2 regions of the Sulfitobacter sp. M85 genome follow, and region 2 is predicted to be linked to the other one. Evidence: riboswitches for the same ligand, from Rfam matches in the RefSeq annotation. Region 2 holds a riboswitch; the other holds the start of a gene.
What was found. Region 2 has a riboswitch for thiamine pyrophosphate ahead of thiD (bifunctional hydroxymethylpyrimidine kinase/phosphomethylpyrimidine kinase). Riboswitches for the same ligand answer to the same signal wherever they lie in the genome.
Positions count from the first base shown of each region.

Region 1: linked by a shared signal. The riboswitch ahead of thiB (thiamine ABC transporter substrate binding subunit) and the one ahead of thiD (bifunctional hydroxymethylpyrimidine kinase/phosphomethylpyrimidine kinase) in region 2 are both predicted to bind thiamine pyrophosphate.

Region 1 covers NZ_JABECQ010000001.1:491,295-499,099, reverse strand. Annotated here, with positions in the region: gene HKX24_RS02500 (thiamine/thiamine pyrophosphate ABC transporter permease ThiP) at 1-1,005, opposite strand, end outside; gene thiB (thiamine ABC transporter substrate binding subunit) at 981-1,958, opposite strand; TPP riboswitch at 1,993-2,094, opposite strand; gene aroC (chorismate synthase) at 2,187-3,296, shown strand; gene HKX24_RS02485 (DMT family transporter) at 3,307-4,245, shown strand; gene cobO (cob(I)yrinic acid a,c-diamide adenosyltransferase) at 4,316-4,921, shown strand; gene HKX24_RS02475 (alkaline phosphatase D family protein) at 4,979-6,526, opposite strand; gene pcaF (3-oxoadipyl-CoA thiolase) at 6,733-7,805, shown strand, end outside.
Region 2 covers NZ_JABECQ010000003.1:259,405-267,209, forward strand. Annotated here, with positions in the region: gene HKX24_RS07465 (error-prone DNA polymerase) at 1-1,893, shown strand, start outside; TPP riboswitch at 2,005-2,101, shown strand; gene thiD (bifunctional hydroxymethylpyrimidine kinase/phosphomethylpyrimidine kinase) at 2,170-2,973, shown strand; gene HKX24_RS07475 (FAD-dependent oxidoreductase) at 2,966-3,946, shown strand; gene thiS (sulfur carrier protein ThiS) at 3,936-4,133, shown strand; gene HKX24_RS07485 (thiazole synthase) at 4,137-4,898, shown strand; gene HKX24_RS07490 (thiamine phosphate synthase) at 4,895-5,491, shown strand; gene HKX24_RS07495 (HesA/MoeB/ThiF family protein) at 5,488-6,450, shown strand; gene HKX24_RS07500 (ABC transporter substrate-binding protein) at 6,488-7,435, shown strand; gene HKX24_RS07505 (TenA family protein) at 7,432-7,805, shown strand, end outside.

The sequences.
Region 1 (7,805 bases), on a different contig from region 2:
CAGCACCGCCACGCTCAACCCCGCCACCAGAATGCTATTCCCGGAGGCCTGCCAGACCGAGGCAGGCAGTTCCGCGACCCCCGCCAGCCCGCGCAGCACCACGGCCCCCAGCGGCAGCAGCAAGAACAGCGCAGCGAGCGCGATCACCAGCCCGTCTAATGCCCGCTGCGCGCCGCCCCGCGCATCCCAGCGGCGCAGGGGGCGGTCCAACCCGCCGCCCAAGCTGATCGGCGGGATCAGCCAAAGCGCCGCCACCGCCGCCACACCCGCGACCACAAGCTGCACCACCGACAAAAGCGCCGCCCGCCCCAGGTCAAAATCAAACCGAAACGCCTGATAGATCGCCAATTCGATCGTCGTCGCCCGCGGCCCACCGCCCAGCGTCAAAGCCACGGCAAAACTGGTCAGGCAGATCACGAATATCAGCGCCGCCACGCCGGGCAGCACCTGCCGCAGCATTGGCCATTCCAGCGCCAGAAACAGCGCCCGCGGCGTCATCTGAAGCTGCCCCGCGAGCCGAAACCGCTCAGAAGGGATGCTCTGCCAGCCTTGCAGCAAAAGCCGCGTCGCCAGCGGCAGGTTGAAGAAGACATGCGCCAGAACCACGCCATGCAGCCCGTAGATCGACACCGGCGGCAGGCCAAGAGCCGCGCCAAATTGGTTCAGCACGCCCGACCGGCCAAAGACCGTCAGCAGCCCCAGCACCGCCACGATCACCGGCAGAATGAAAGGCGCGCCCAGCAACGTGATCAGCGCGCCGCGCCCCCAAAACCGCCGCCGCGCCAGCGCCCGCGCCACCGGCACGGCCAGCAGCACCGAAAGCACCGCCGACCAAACCGCCTGTGTCGCGGTAAACCGCACCGCCGCCCAATCCGCCGGGCCGAGCCCCGCACCCACATCGGCCGCCGCGAAGACGGCGACCAAAGCGGCAAGGATCAGCCCCGCGACTAGCGCGGCGGCGAAAAGCCCCGTCTTGCCGCTTAACGCGACAGCGCGGTCAGCCATTCGTCCAAAGCCTCCTCACGGAGCGCGGGGACCTCGTCGTTCGGCACTAACAGCGCCTTGTCGGGCTGGATCATGCCCTCGAACCCTGCGGGCAGACCGCCTTCGGGCGTCACGGCGGGATACATCCAGTTGGTCGTCGGCAGCACCGATTGCGCGGCATCAGAGACGAGGTATTGCAAGAACCGATCCGCCAGTTCCGGCTGATCCGACCCGGCAAGCTTCCCCGCCACTTCGATCTGCATGTAATGGCCCTCGTCGAACAGCGCCGCGGTCTTGCTGTCGTCCTCCTCCGCGATCAGGTGATAGGCCGGAGAGGTGGTGTAGCTCAGCACCATGTCGGCCTCGCCTTCGAGGAAGAGACCGTAGGCTTCGGACCACCCTTTGGTCACGGTCACGACATTGTCGGCCAGCCCCGCCCAAATCTCGGGCGCCTCATCGCCATAGGCCGCTTTGACCCACATCAGCAGCCCCAAACCGGGCGTCGAAGAGCGCGGGTCTTGGATCACGATTTTCAGATCGCTCTCGGTCAGCGCTTTGAAATTACCGGGCGCGTCCAGATCGGTGCCGTGGACAAAAGCGAAATAGCCCCAGTCATAGGGCACGAAAACTTCGTCTTCCCAAGTGATCGGCAGGTCATAGTCGGCCTGCAACCCGCTCGGCGCGAACAGTTCGGTCTCTTTCGCGGCGGCGACAAGGCTGGTGTCCAGCCCCAGCACGATATCCGCGTCGGACCGTGTGCCTTCAAGCTTGAGCCGCGCCAGCAAAGCCGCGCCATCGCCCATGCCGACGAATTTCAGATCGCAGCCGCATTCGGCCTCGAACCCCTCTTCGATGGCCGGGCCCGGCCCCCATTCGGTGACGAAACTGTCGTAGGTATAGACCGTCAATTCAGGCGTCTCGGCCCATGTGGCCGATGCGCCCATGACGCCCGCAGCAAGTGTAAGATACTTCATCGCATCCTCCTTTTGCGGCGAAAGGTAAAAGGTGGATGTCTGTCCTGACCTTCCCTCCGCCGGTGTTAACCGGTTCAGGTTCAACGGGTCCGCACAGCATGCGCATCTCAGCCCAAAGGCCCCCCGAGGTAGCGTCAGGGGTAGATCGGACCTGCACAATTGGCAAGGCAAATCCCCTTGAGGCAGGGCGCTGCCCCGGCTAAGGGTTTGACAACAGGAGGTCCGCCCATGTCGATCAACAGCTTTGGCCATCTTTACCGGGTCACCACATGGGGCGAGAGCCACGGGCCCGCCCTTGGGGCGACCATCGACGGCTGCCCACCCGGCGTGCCGATTGACGAAGGCATGATCCAGCAGTGGCTCGACAAGCGCAAACCGGGCCAGAACAAATACACCACGCAGCGGCGTGAGGCGGATGAGGTCCGGATCCTGTCGGGCACCTTCGAAGGGGTCACCACCGGCACGCCCGTGCAGCTGATGATCGAGAACACCGATCAACGCTCGAAAGACTACGGCGACATCAAGGACAAGTTCCGCCCCGGTCACGCCGACATCACCTATTTCCAGAAATACGGCATCCGCGACTATCGCGGGGGTGGCCGTTCCTCGGCCCGGGAGACCGCCGCGCGGGTGGCGGCGGGCGGTCTGGCGCGTGAGGCGATCAAGGCGCTGGCGCCGGAGCTTCAGATCACCGGCTACATGGTGCAAATGGGGCCGCATAAGATTGACCGCGATGCGTTCGATTGGGACCAAATCGACCAAAACCCCTTTTGGGTGCCGGATGCCAAGGCAGCGGCGGACTGGGCCGACTACCTCGACGGGCTGCGCAAATCGGGCAGCAGCGTCGGCGCGATCATCGAAGTGACGGCGCGCGGCGTGCCTGCGGGTCTCGGCGCGCCGGTCTATGGCAAGCTCGACACCGATCTGGCCGCCGCGATGATGAGCATCAATGCCGTCAAGGGCGTGGAGATCGGCGAGGGCATGTCGGCGGCGATGCTGACCGGCGAATTGAACGCCGATGAGATCACCATGGGGCCGGATGGGCCGGAATATTCCTCGAACCACGCGGGCGGCATCTTGGGCGGGATCAGCACCGGGCAGGATGTGGTGCTGCGCTTCGCGGTGAAGCCGACCTCCAGCATCCTGACCACGCGGCGCACAATCACGAAACAGGGCGAAGAGACCGAGATCATCACCAAGGGCCGCCACGATCCTTGCGTCGGCATCCGCGCGGTGCCGGTGGGCGAGGCGATGATGGCCTGCGTGCTGCTGGATCACCTGCTGCTGCATCGCGGACAGATTGGTCAGAACCGCGGCATAATTGGCCCCGAGGCGTGAGGATCAAAGCATGAAAGTCGATGATTTCTCCGCCCGCCCCGCCCTTGGTGTCGGACTGAAAATCACGGCGATCCTGCTTTTCACCTGCATGTCCGCGATCATCAAATCGCTGGCCGACGATGTCCCCGCCGGGGAGTCGGTCTTCTTCCGCTCCTTCTTTGCCATTCCAGTGATCCTGATCTGGCTGGCGCAGCGCGGCAAACTGAAAAGCGGGCTAAAGACGCAAAACCCGATGGGCCATGTCTGGCGCGGGCTCTTCGGCACCACGGCGATGGGGCTGACCTTTACCGGCCTCGGCCTGCTGCCCCTGCCCGAGGTCACGGCCATCGGCTTTGCCACACCGATTTTCACCGTCATCCTCGCTGCCGTGTTGCTGGGCGAGAAAATCCGGCTGATCCGCGTGAGTGCCGTGGCGATTGGGCTGGTGGGCGTAATGATCATCCTCTGGCCGCGCTTCACCAGCATCGGCACGATGGAGCAGACGGCCACCATCGGCGCGCTGCTGATCCTGATGGCGACCATGGTGCGCAGCCTTGTGCAGATCCACATTCGCCAGTTGGTGCAAAGCGAAGACACCGCAGCCATCGTGTTCTATTTCTCGGCCACCGCGTCGATTCTGGCGCTTTTCACCCTGCCCTTCGGCTGGGTCATCCCCGATCTGCAAACCTTTGGCCTGCTGGTCCTTGCCGGGTTGATCGGCGGGGTGGCGCAGATCCTGATCACCTCGGCCTACCGCTTTGGCTCAGCCTCGATGCTGGCGCCCTATGACTATACCTCGATGCTTTTCGCCATTCTGCTGGGCTATGTCTTCTTTGCCGAACTGCCCACGATGATGATGCTGGCGGGCGCGGCGCTGGTGATCAGCGCGGGCGCGTTGGTGATCTGGCGCGAGCGGCAGTTGGGGATGGAGCGGGGCAAGGCGCGGTCTGTCACCGATCCCAAAGCGTGATCGAATGCGGGCTTTCGCCTGACCAATCCTCTGCCTATGGTGCCCCGAAACCGGATAGAGGAGATGACCGATGAGCGACGCGGATCCGAAAGATCACAAGGAAAAGATGCAGCAGCGTCAGGCCGAACAGCGCGCCAAGGTGGCCGAGTTGCAAGACCCCGAGAAGGGTCTGGTGCTGGTCCATACCGGCCCGGGCAAGGGCAAATCCTCTTCCGCTTTCGGCGTGGTGGTGCGCGCGCTTGGCTGGAAGCAGCGCGTGGGTGTGGTGCAGTTCATCAAGGGCAAATGGAAAACTGGCGAACGATTGTTCTTTGAACGGTTGGACGAGGTGACATGGCACACGATGGGCGAAGGCTTCACTTGGGACACCCAAGACCGCAACCGCGACATCGCCGCCGCCGAAGCCGCATTTGGCAAGGCGCGCGAGATGATGGAGAGCGGGGAATATGACCTTGTGGTGATGGATGAGATCAACATCGCCATCCGCTATGAATACCTCAAGATCGAAGATGTGATCGCCGGGCTCGACGCGCGTGACAAGCGCACCGCCGTGGTGCTGACAGGCCGCGACGCCCGGCCCGAGCTTTGTGACTATGCCGATCTGGTGACCGAAATGTCCGAGGTCAAACACCCGTTCAAAGCGGGCATCAAAGCACAGCGCGGCGTCGACTACTGAAACGAAAAGGATCGCCCGCTTCGGGGCGATCCTCCCACTGTGCCATGCAGAGGGCGCTTAGATCGCCGCTCCCTTGGGGTCGAGCGTCACCGAGTAAAGCTCGGTATCGGCGCGGTCCATCAGACGCACTTTCATCTGCTGGGTCTTGGCGTCGATATCGACCAAGCCAAAAAATTGCAGACCGGCGGAGGGCGGCAGGTTCACCTGACCTTCTTCGGGCGCTTTGACGTATTTCAACTCAGGGCCAAAGGTGCCGTCCAATTCGTTCGGGCCGAAGGTGCCGGCGTGCAGCGGGCCCGAGACGAACTCCCAGAACGGGTCAAAGTCCTGAAACTGCGCCTTGTCGGGGTTGTAGTAATGCGCGGCGGTGTAATGCACATCCGCCGTGAACCAGACCACGTTGTCGATCTGCGCGGTCTTGATGAAACGCAGCAGCCCCGCGATCTCTTGCTCGCGGCCTTTGGCGGCACCATTGTCGCCATTGGCAACCGCCTCGGCCCCGCCACCGACGACCAGACCGATGGGCATGTCGCAGGCGATGACCTTCCATGTGGCCGCCGAATTGGTCAGCTCCCGCTTGAGCCATGCCATCTGCTCGGCCCCGAGGATATCGGTGGCCTGCGACATCTCGGTCTGCATGTTCTCGCTGTTCGGCCCCCGGTAGCTGCGCAGGTCGAGGAAGAAGACATCCAGCATCGGACCGTAGTTGATCTTGCGGTAGACCCGGCCCGGCTCGGCGGGGGTGATGCGCAGCGGGGTCATCTCATGGAAGGCCTGCGAAGCGCGCGCGGCGAGGACATGGATCGACTTTTCGCTATAGCGGTCGTCTTCCATCAGGCTGCGCGAGGAGGACCAGTTGTTCACGACTTCATGGTCGTCCCACTGCATGAAGGTCGGCACATGGGCGTTCATCTCACGCACATGGTCGTCCATCAGATTGTATTTCCACTGACCGCGGTATTCGTCCAGCGTCTCAGCCACCTTGCGCTTCTCGTCGATGATGAGGGTGTTCTTCCACATCGTGCCGTCGTCAAGCTGCACCTCATCCTCAAGCGGGCCATCGGCATAGATGGTGTCACCGGAATGCAGGAAGAAGTCGGGGCGGTGTTTGGCCATGGTCGCATAGGTGCGCATGCCCTCATCGTCGATGCCCCAGCCCTGACCGGCGGTGTCACCGGACCAAGCAAAGCGCACGTCGCGGCGCGCGGTGGGCGCGGTGCGGAACTGGCCGATGATCGGCTCGGAAGTGGCGTTGATGTCGCTCAGGTCCGCAGCGGTGAAGCGGTAAAAGATATCCTGATCCGAGGGCAGCCCTTCGACCAGACGTTTCACCGCCAGATCGTGGTTCGGCAGCGCGTTCATCGGTGCAAGCTGGCGCGCGTTGGCAAAGCTTTCGGTGGTGGAGATTTCGACCTGCACCCGCGCCGGGCGGTCAGTGCGGGTCCAGATCATGCCGGACTGCGTGTCGACATCGCCCGATTGCACCCCATGGGTAAACACCGGGCGCGAGGCCGCGCGGCTGAGGCTGGGCATGGCAAGGCTTGCGGCAAAGGCGGTGGAGCCCGCCAGCACAGCGCGACGGGTCGGGCGGATCAGTTTGGTCATCTTGAGCTTCCTCTGAGGGTGGCGATGGCGGCACAGAACCCCCGGCGCGTGACAGAGCGCCGACAGCGGCGTGACTCTTTGGCAAAGCTTTGGTGACAGGACGGTGACGTGTTACCAAAATCCGTACCCTATTTTCATTCCGTAACATTTTGATTGAACCGAATCGCCCCGATGTGTAGATTACGGTGCAACAACAGGAGACCCCCATGCAGGCATTCATCTGCGACGCGCAGCGCACCCCCATTGGCCGTTACGGCGGCGCCCTCTCTTCGGTTCGCGCCGATGATCTGGCCGCCGTGCCGCTGAAAGCGCTGATGGAGCGGAACCCTTCCGTCGATTGGGCGCGGGTCGATGACGTGATCATGGGCTGCGCCAATCAGGCAGGCGAAGACAACCGCAACGTGGCGCGTATGGCGTCGCTATTGGCTGGCCTGCCGGTGGACGTGCCGGGCGCCACGATCAACCGTCTCTGCGCCAGCGGGATGGACGCCGTGGGCGCTGCCGCTCGGGCGATCCGCGCGGGCGATATGGATCTGGCCATCGCCGGCGGGATCGAAAGCATGTCGCGCGCGCCCTTCGTGATGCCCAAGGCCGAGACCGCCTTTTCGCGCAGCAACGCCGTCTATGACACCACCATCGGCTGGCGCTTCGTAAACCCGAAGATGAAGGCACAGTTCGGCGTGGATTCCATGCCCGAGACCGCCGACAACGTCGCCGCCGATTATGACGTGTCGCGCGAAGATCAGGACGCCTTCGCCGCACGTAGCCAAGAACGCTATGCCGCCGCCGCCGAGAAGGGCATCTTCGCCGAAGAAATCGCCCCGGTCACCATCCCGCAGCGCAAGGGCGAGGACATCGTCGTCGACAGCGACGAACACCCCCGCCCTGGCACCACGCTGGAGAAACTGGGCAAGCTGCGCGGCATCAACGGCGCCGACCTGACCGTGACCGCCGGCAATGCCTCGGGCGTGAACGACGGTGCCGCGGCGATGCTGCTCGCCTCCGAGGCCGGCGTGAAGGACCACGGCCTTGCCCCCATCGCCCGCGTTGCGGCCATGTCCGCGGCGGGCGTCGAGCCGCGCGTCATGGGCATCGGCCCGATCCCGGCGGTGCGCAGGGTGCTGGACCGCGCGGGCCTCACGATTGAGCAGATGGACGTGATCGAGCTTAACGAAGCCTTCGCGAGCCAGGGCCTCGCCACCCTGCGCGCGCTTGGCGTGCCGGACGACGCAGCACATGTAAATGCCAACGGCGGCGCGATTGCCATCGGCCACCCTCT
Region 2 (7,805 bases):
GAGGCGGGGCTGGACCTGTCGGACCCCTACCTCCGCATGGTGCTGAAACTCGCCTCCCAGATGATCGGTATGCCGCGGCACCTGAGCCAACACGTCGGCGGCTTTATCCTCACCGAACGCCCCCTGACCGAGATCGTCCCCATCGGCAATGGCGCCATGCCCGAGCGCAGCTTCATCGAATGGGACAAGGACGACATCGACGCGCTGCAAATCTTCAAGGTCGATATCCTCGCCCTCGGCATGCTGACCTGTATCGCCAAATGTTTCGACCTAATCGAGGCGCATTACGACCGCCCGCTGGAACTGGCCACGGTCCCGGTGGAGGATCACGAGGACGATGCCACCGGGCGGCCCACCTACGACATGCTCTGCCGGGGCGACAGCCTTGGCGTGTTTCAGGTCGAAAGCCGGGCGCAGATGGCGATGCTGCCGAAACTGCGCCCGCGCGTCTTCTACGATCTGGTGATCGAGGTCGCCATCGTCCGCCCCGGCCCCATTCAGGGCGACATGGTGCACCCCTACCTGCGCCGCCGTCAGGGGCTGGAAAGCGTCGTCTACCCCGCCCCCGGCCCGGCCTATCCGCAGGACGAGCTGTTCAGCATCCTCAGCCGAACATTGGGCGTGCCGATCTTTCAAGAACAGGCGATGAAAATCTCCATCGACGCGGCGCGGTTCTCGCCCGCCGAGGCCAACGAGCTGCGCAAGGCCATGGCCACCTTCCGCTCGCGCGGGACCATCGAAAAGCTGCAGGACAAGATGGTGGGCCGGATGACCAAACGCGGCTACGATCCGGTCTTCGCGCAGCGCTGTTTCGACCAGATCAAGGGCTTTGGCGAATACGGCTTTCCCGAAAGCCATGCGGCGAGCTTCGCCAAGCTGGTCTATGTCTCGTCATGGATGAAATGCCACTACCCGGCGGCCTTTGCCTGTGCGCTTTTGAACTCCCAGCCGATGGGGTTTTACGCGCCCGCCCAGATCGTGCGCGACGCGCGCGAGCATCAGGTCGAGGTGCGCGGCGTCGACGTGAACCTCTCGGACTGGAACTGCACGCTGGAGCCCTGCGGCGATGGCTTTGCCCTGCGGCTGGGGCTGCGCATGGTAGACGGGCTGCAGGAAAAGGCCGGCGCGCGGATCATGGACCGGCGCGACGCGCCTTACGCCGATGTCGAAGACCTCAAGACCCGCGCGGGTCTCGATGCCAAGGCGATCCGCCAGCTCGCCGCCGCCGACACGATGCGCAGCATGGGGGTCGACCGGCGCCAAGCGCTCTGGCAGGCCCAAGGGCTGCGCGACGCGCCCGCCTTGCCGATCTTCGATCATGCCGAAGCCTCGGCCCGCGGCCCGGAACCAGAGGTGCATCTGCCGGTGATGCCGAAGGCGGAACAGGTCGTGGCCGATTACCAGACGCTGCGCCTGTCGCTGAAGGCGCATCCGATGTCCTTCTACCGCGCCAGCCTTGCCGCGCAGGGGTTCTCCTCAGCGCGGGACCTTTCACGCATGGGCCACGGGCGGCGGGTGAAACTGGCGGGGCTTGTGCTGGTGCGCCAGAAACCCGGCAGCGCCAAGGGGGTCTGTTTCATCACGCTGGAGGATGAGTTTGGCGTCGCCAACCTCGTGATCTGGCCAAACATGTTCAAGCTCTACCGCCCCACGATCATGTCGGCGAGGCTTCTGGTCGTGGAGGGGCGCGTGCAGACCGACGGGCGGGTGATCCATGTCGTGGCAGACCGGCTCGAGAACCGCTCCGACCGGCTGGCAGCACTATCGGAAGCACCGATGCCCGGCATCACGACGCGCGGCGATCACCCGACCCATCCGCTGCCCGGTCAGGTGGCCATGCACGGCCACCCGCGCGATGCCAAGGTGATCCCCAAATCGCGGGATTTTCATTAACGAATCCTCATGCAATGCATGAGGTACGAACCACAACTACTTGATATAAAAAGTAAACAAATAAATAACCGATCCCCTGTTGACCCTCTGAACGCCCCTCGCTAGCCTGCCGGAAATCCGTTGGGGTGCCGCAAGGCTGAGAGGTGAAAACCGACCCATCGAACCTGATCCGGGTCGTACCGGCGTAGGGAACGGAAGCAAGCATCAGCCCCATCCGGGCGGTCGTTTACCCCGTATCTCCATGCCCTCGGCCCATCTAACGAATGGGGGGGCCGAATGGCGTTTCAAGCACTGACGATTGCGGGGTCCGACAGCAGCGGCGGGGCGGGGATTCAGGCCGATCTCAAGACCTTTAGCGCGCTTGGCGTCTATGGGGCCAGCGTGCTCACCGCCGTCACCGCCCAGAACACCCGCGCCGTCGCCGCGGTCGCCATGATCGCGCCTGCGATGATCCGCGCGCAGATGGCGGCGGTCTTTGACGATCTGGCCATCGGCGCGATCAAGATCGGCATGTTGGGCGATCCGGCCACGATCTCCGCCGTGGCCGAGGGGCTGGCCGACTGCCCCGCGCCCATTGTGCTCGACCCGGTGATGGTGGCGAAATCCGGCGATGCGCTGCTCTCTGCCGAAGCGGTCAAAACCCTGCGCGCCCGGATGCTGCCCCGCGCCCATGTGCTGACGCCGAACCTGCCCGAGGCCGCACGGCTACTGGACACAGAAGAAGCCACCGACGAGGCCACGATGCTCGCGCAGGGCCGCGCGCTGCTGTCGCTCGGTCCGCGCGCGGTGCTGATGAAGGGCGGCCATGGCAAGGGCGAGACCTGTGTCGATCTGCTGATTTCCAAGACCGACACCCTGCGCCTTTCCGCGCCCCGCCAGCAGACGGCGAACACCCATGGCACCGGCTGCACGCTCTCTGCCGCCATTGCCGCCGGTCTGGCGCGGGGCCTGCCTCTGCCGCAGGCGGTGGGAGCCGCTCATAGCTATCTGCAACGCGCCATTGCCGCGGCGGACGCCCTCAACATCGGCCATGGCCACGGGCCGGTCCATCATTTTCACGGCGTTTGGCCCCATGAGTGATGTCACCATCATCGGCGCGGGCGTGGCAGGGCTTTGGGCCGCGCGGGCCTGTCTGGCGCAGGGGCTGCGGCCCCGGCTCGTTGACCGCAAAGGCCCGCCCGGGCCGCATGGCTGTTCGTGGTGGGCGGGCGGCATGCTCGCCCCCTTTTGCGAAGGCGCGCTGAGCGAGCCTGCGGTGGTAACCCATGGGCGGCGTGCCGCGGCGCTATGGGGGGAGATCACGGAAGTCACCCATCGGGGCACGCTGGTCCTCGCCCCCGAACGGGACCGCGCGGAATTGCAGCGTTTCGCCGCCCGCACCGAAAGCCACAGCCCCTGCGACGCCGAAGCCATCGCGGCCTGTGAGCCGGACCTCGCCGGGCGCCATCGCCGCGGGTTGTTCTTTGCCGAGGAAGCGCATCTGAACCCGCGCCAAGCGCTGCAAGACCTGACCCATGCGCTGGCCGCCGAGGGCGTGACGGTTAAGACCACGGCCCTCACCCCTTCGGAGGTCACAGGCCCGGTGATCGACTGCCGCGGCATGGTGGCCCGCGACGCTCTGCCCGGTTTGCGTGCCGTGCGCGGCGAGATGATCCTGCTGCGCGCGCCTGAGATCACCCTCACCCGCCCGATCCGCCTGCTGCACCCGCGCCACCCGCTTTACGTCGTGCCGCGCGGGCAAGGCATCTACATGCTGGGCGCGACCCAGATCGAAAGCGCCAGCCGCAGCGGCATGACCGCCCGCTCGGCGCTGGAACTGCTCTCAGCCGCCTATGCGCTCGACCCGCGCTTTGCCGAGGGCGAGATCATCGAGATGGGCGCCGACCTGCGCCCGGCTTTCGCCGACAACCTGCCCGGCATCGTACAGCGCGGGGCGGTGCTGCATCTGAACGGATTGTTCCGGCACGGCTTTCTCATGGCGCCCGCCTTGGCCGAACAGGCCGCGGGCTTTCTGGCAACAGCGACAACGGGGGATTTATTCCGTGAAGATTGAAGTGAACGGCGAGACGCGTGAGGTCACCGCCGCGCAGCTTGACGCGGCACTGGCAGAGCTTGGTTGGGGCGAAGCGAAAGTCGCCACCGCCCTCAACGGCAGTTTCGTCCCCGCAGGCGCGCGGGGTGAGACCATGCTGAGCGACGGCGACCGGCTCGAAGTGCTCAGCGCCATGCAGGGGGGCTGAACGATGCGCGATTTCTACGGCACCGCCCTGCCCCTGCCGCTGATGCTGGGCACCGCGCGCTACCCCTCGCCCGCAGTGATGGAGGCCGCCTTTCGCCAAAGCGCCGCGCCGGTCGCCACGGTTTCGCTGCGCCGCGAACAAGGCGCAGGACAGGCGTTTTGGGACATGGTGCGCGGCTTGGGCGTGCATCTGCTGCCCAACACCGCCGGCTGCCATTCCGCGCGCGAGGCGATCACCACGGCGCAGATGGCGCGGGAATACTTCGGCACCAATTGGATCAAGCTAGAGGTCATCGGCCATGCCGACACGCTGCAACCTGACCCCTTCGGGCTGGTCGAGGCTGCCGAGGCGCTCTGCGCCGATGGGTTCGAGGTCTTCCCCTATACCACCGAGGATCAGGTGCTGGCCGCGCGGTTGGTCGATGCGGGCTGCCGGGTGCTGATGCCTTGGGGTGCGCCGATCGGCTCGGGGCTGGGGCTGAACAACCTGCACGGGCTGCGCAGTCTGCGGGCAGCATTTCCCGATGTGGCCATGGTGATCGACGCGGGCCTCGGCCTGCCCAGCCATGCGGCACAGGCGTTGGAGATGGGGTTCGACGCGGTGCTTTTGAACACCGCCGTGGCCGAGGCCCGCGACCCCGCCGCCATGGCCGAAGCCTTTGCGCTGGCCTGCCGCGCGGGCGCGCTTGCCGCCGCCTCCGGCCCTATGGGCCAGCGCGACATGGCCGTGCCCTCCACCCCCGTCATCGGAAAGGCTTGGCTATGAGCTTGCCGCGTTTCTACCCCGTCTTCGATAGTACCGCATGGGTCGCGCGGGCCGTGCCCTTGGGCGTGAAGCTGGTGCAACTGCGCATCAAGGACGCGCCCGAAGAGGTGCTGCGCGCCGAGATCACCACCGCGCTCGACCTCTGCCGCCAGCACGGCGCACTGCTGGTGGTGAATGACCACTGGCAACTGGCGATTGAACTGGGGGCCGATTGGCTGCATCTGGGGCAAGAGGATTTGGACAGTGCCAACATCCCCGCGATCCGCGCCGCCGGGCTGAAGCTGGGCCTGTCGACCCATGACCATGCCGAGCTTGACCGCGCGCTGGCCCTCGCCCCCGATTACATCGCCCTCGGCCCCGTCTATCCGACCATTCTGAAAAAGATGAAATGGACCGAACAGGGGCTCGACCGTTTGACGGAATGGAAGGCGCGGATCGGGGATATCCCGCTTTGCGCCATCGGCGGCATGTCTGTCGCCCGTGCGCCGGGGGCCTTTGCCGCCGGGGCCGATACGGTGGCGGCGGTCACGGATATCACGCTGAACGCAGACCCCGAAGCGCGGATGCGCGAATGGCTTGAGGTGACGGCATGAGCCGTTACGCCCGCCAGATCATTCTGCCGCAGGTTGGCGCCGAGGGGCAAGCGCGGCTCACGGCGGCGCATGTGCTGGTCGTCGGTGCCGGAGCGCTGGCGGTGCCTGTGCTGCAATATCTCGTCGGGGCCGGTGTCGGGCGGATCACATTGGTGGACGGCGATCAGGTGGCCTTGAGCAATCTGCACCGCCAACCGCTCTACCGGATGGACGGTATCGGCAGGCCCAAGGTCCGTGCCGCCGCCGAGGCGATGGCGGCGCTGAACCCCGAGGTGACGCTTGTCCCGCGTGCCGAATGGCTCACCCCTGCCAATGCGCCCGCCCTGCTGGCGGGCTGCGATATCGCGCTCGACTGCGCCGACACTTTCGCCGCCAGCCTGACCCTGTCGGACGAAGCCCGCGCGCAGGGCAAACCGCTGATTTCAGCCTCGGCCCTTGGGCTGTCGGGCTATGTCGGTGGTTTCTGCGGGGGTGCCCCTTCGCTCCGCGCTGTTTTCCCTGACCTGCCGCAGACCGCAGCGACATGTGACACGGCGGGTGTTTTGGGGCCCGTGGTGGGGATGATCGGCGCGGCGCAGGCGCAGATGGCGCTCTCGGTCCTGCTGGGCCTCGCGCCCTCCCCGCTGGGGCAACTCTTGATCTGGGACGCCGCGCAATGGCGCATGTCGGGCTTTCGTTTTGACAGCGCGCCCGAGCCTGCGCGCGCCGCGGGTTTCATCGCCGAAAGCCAGATCGCCCCGCGCGATATGGTCATCGACCTGCGCGCCGAAGCGCCCGCGCCTTTCTCAGCCCAAGCGCGCCATGTCCCGCCCGAGGCGCTGCCGGACCTGCCGTTGCCAGCCGATGCACCCCGCATCGTGCTCGCCTGTCGCACCGGCCTGCGCGCGCATCACGCGGCCAACACCCTTCGCCCCCGCTGGCGGGGCGAGATCGCCCTACTCGCCCTCCCCGGCGCCTGACCCTTTTCCCGCATAAACGATATACTGGAGACCCTTCGTGAAAAACATCCTCGCCCCCCTTGCCCTGACGCTGATCGCAGCCCCCGCCTTGGCCCAAGACAAGATGACCGTCATGCTCGACTGGTTCGTGAACCCCGATCACGGGCCGATCATTCTAGCGCAGGAGAAGGGCTATTTCACCGATGCGGGGCTGGAGGTCGAACTCGTCTCTCCCGCCGACCCGAATGAGCCGCCGCGCATGGTGGCGGCGGGCCGGGTCGATCTGGCAGTCTCTTACCAGCCGGAACTGCATCTCGCCCAGCGCGAGGGGTTGGACCTGCGGCGTGTGGGCACGCTGGTCGAAACCCCGCTCACCTGCCTCGTGGTCCGCGCCGACGGGCCGGTGCAGGAGATGGCGGACCTGAAGGGCCGAAAGGTGGGTTTCGCCGTGGCGGGCGTGCAAGAGATGCTGCTGGATGCGATGCTGAGCCACAATGGCGTGGCGCCTGCCGAGGTCGAGCAAATCAACATCGGCTGGTCAATCTCGCCCGCGCTAATGTCGGGACAAGTCGACGGCGTGATCGGCGCGTTCCGCAATTTCGAGCTGAACCAGATGCAGATCGAAGGCCATGAGGGCCGTTGCTTTTACCCCGAAGCCGAGGGCGTGCCCGCTTATGATGAGCTGATCTACGTCGCCCATGCCGAAGAGATGGACCGCGACATGATCGCCCGCTTCCTGCGTGCCACCGAACGGGCCGCCGCCGATATCGTGAATGATCCGGCGGCCAGCGGAGAGGTTTTCTTTGCCTCCGACGCCGAGCTGCGCAACGAGCTGAACACCCGCGCATGGGAAGACACATGGCCCCGTTTCGCCACCCGCCCCGCCGCGGTGGACCACGGGCGCTATGACCGGTTCGAGACCTTCATGCAGGAAAGCGGCGTGGTGGAAACCGTGATCCCCGCCGCCGATCTGGTGGTCGACGTCACAGCGCAGGCGAAACCATGACGGCGCCCGAATACGGCAAGGCCTTCGCCGCTTGGCGCGATGGTGCCGGAGAGTCATGGCGGGCCTATACACGCCATGACTTTGTCGAACAGTTGGGCAACGGCAGTCTGTCGCAGGCCAGTTATCTGCATTACCTGCGGCAGGACTATGTTTTCCTCATCCACTTCGCCCGCGCTTGGGCGCTTGCGGCGGCCAAGGCGGAAACGCTGGATGAAATGGCCGCCGCGAGTGCCACGGTCCACGCGCTCGTGCATGTGGAGATGCCCCTCCATGTAGAGACCTGCGCAGGCCATGGCATCGACCGCACCACGCTTGAGGCCACGGCAGAGGCCCCCGGCAACCTCGCCTATACGCGCTATGTTTTGGAGGC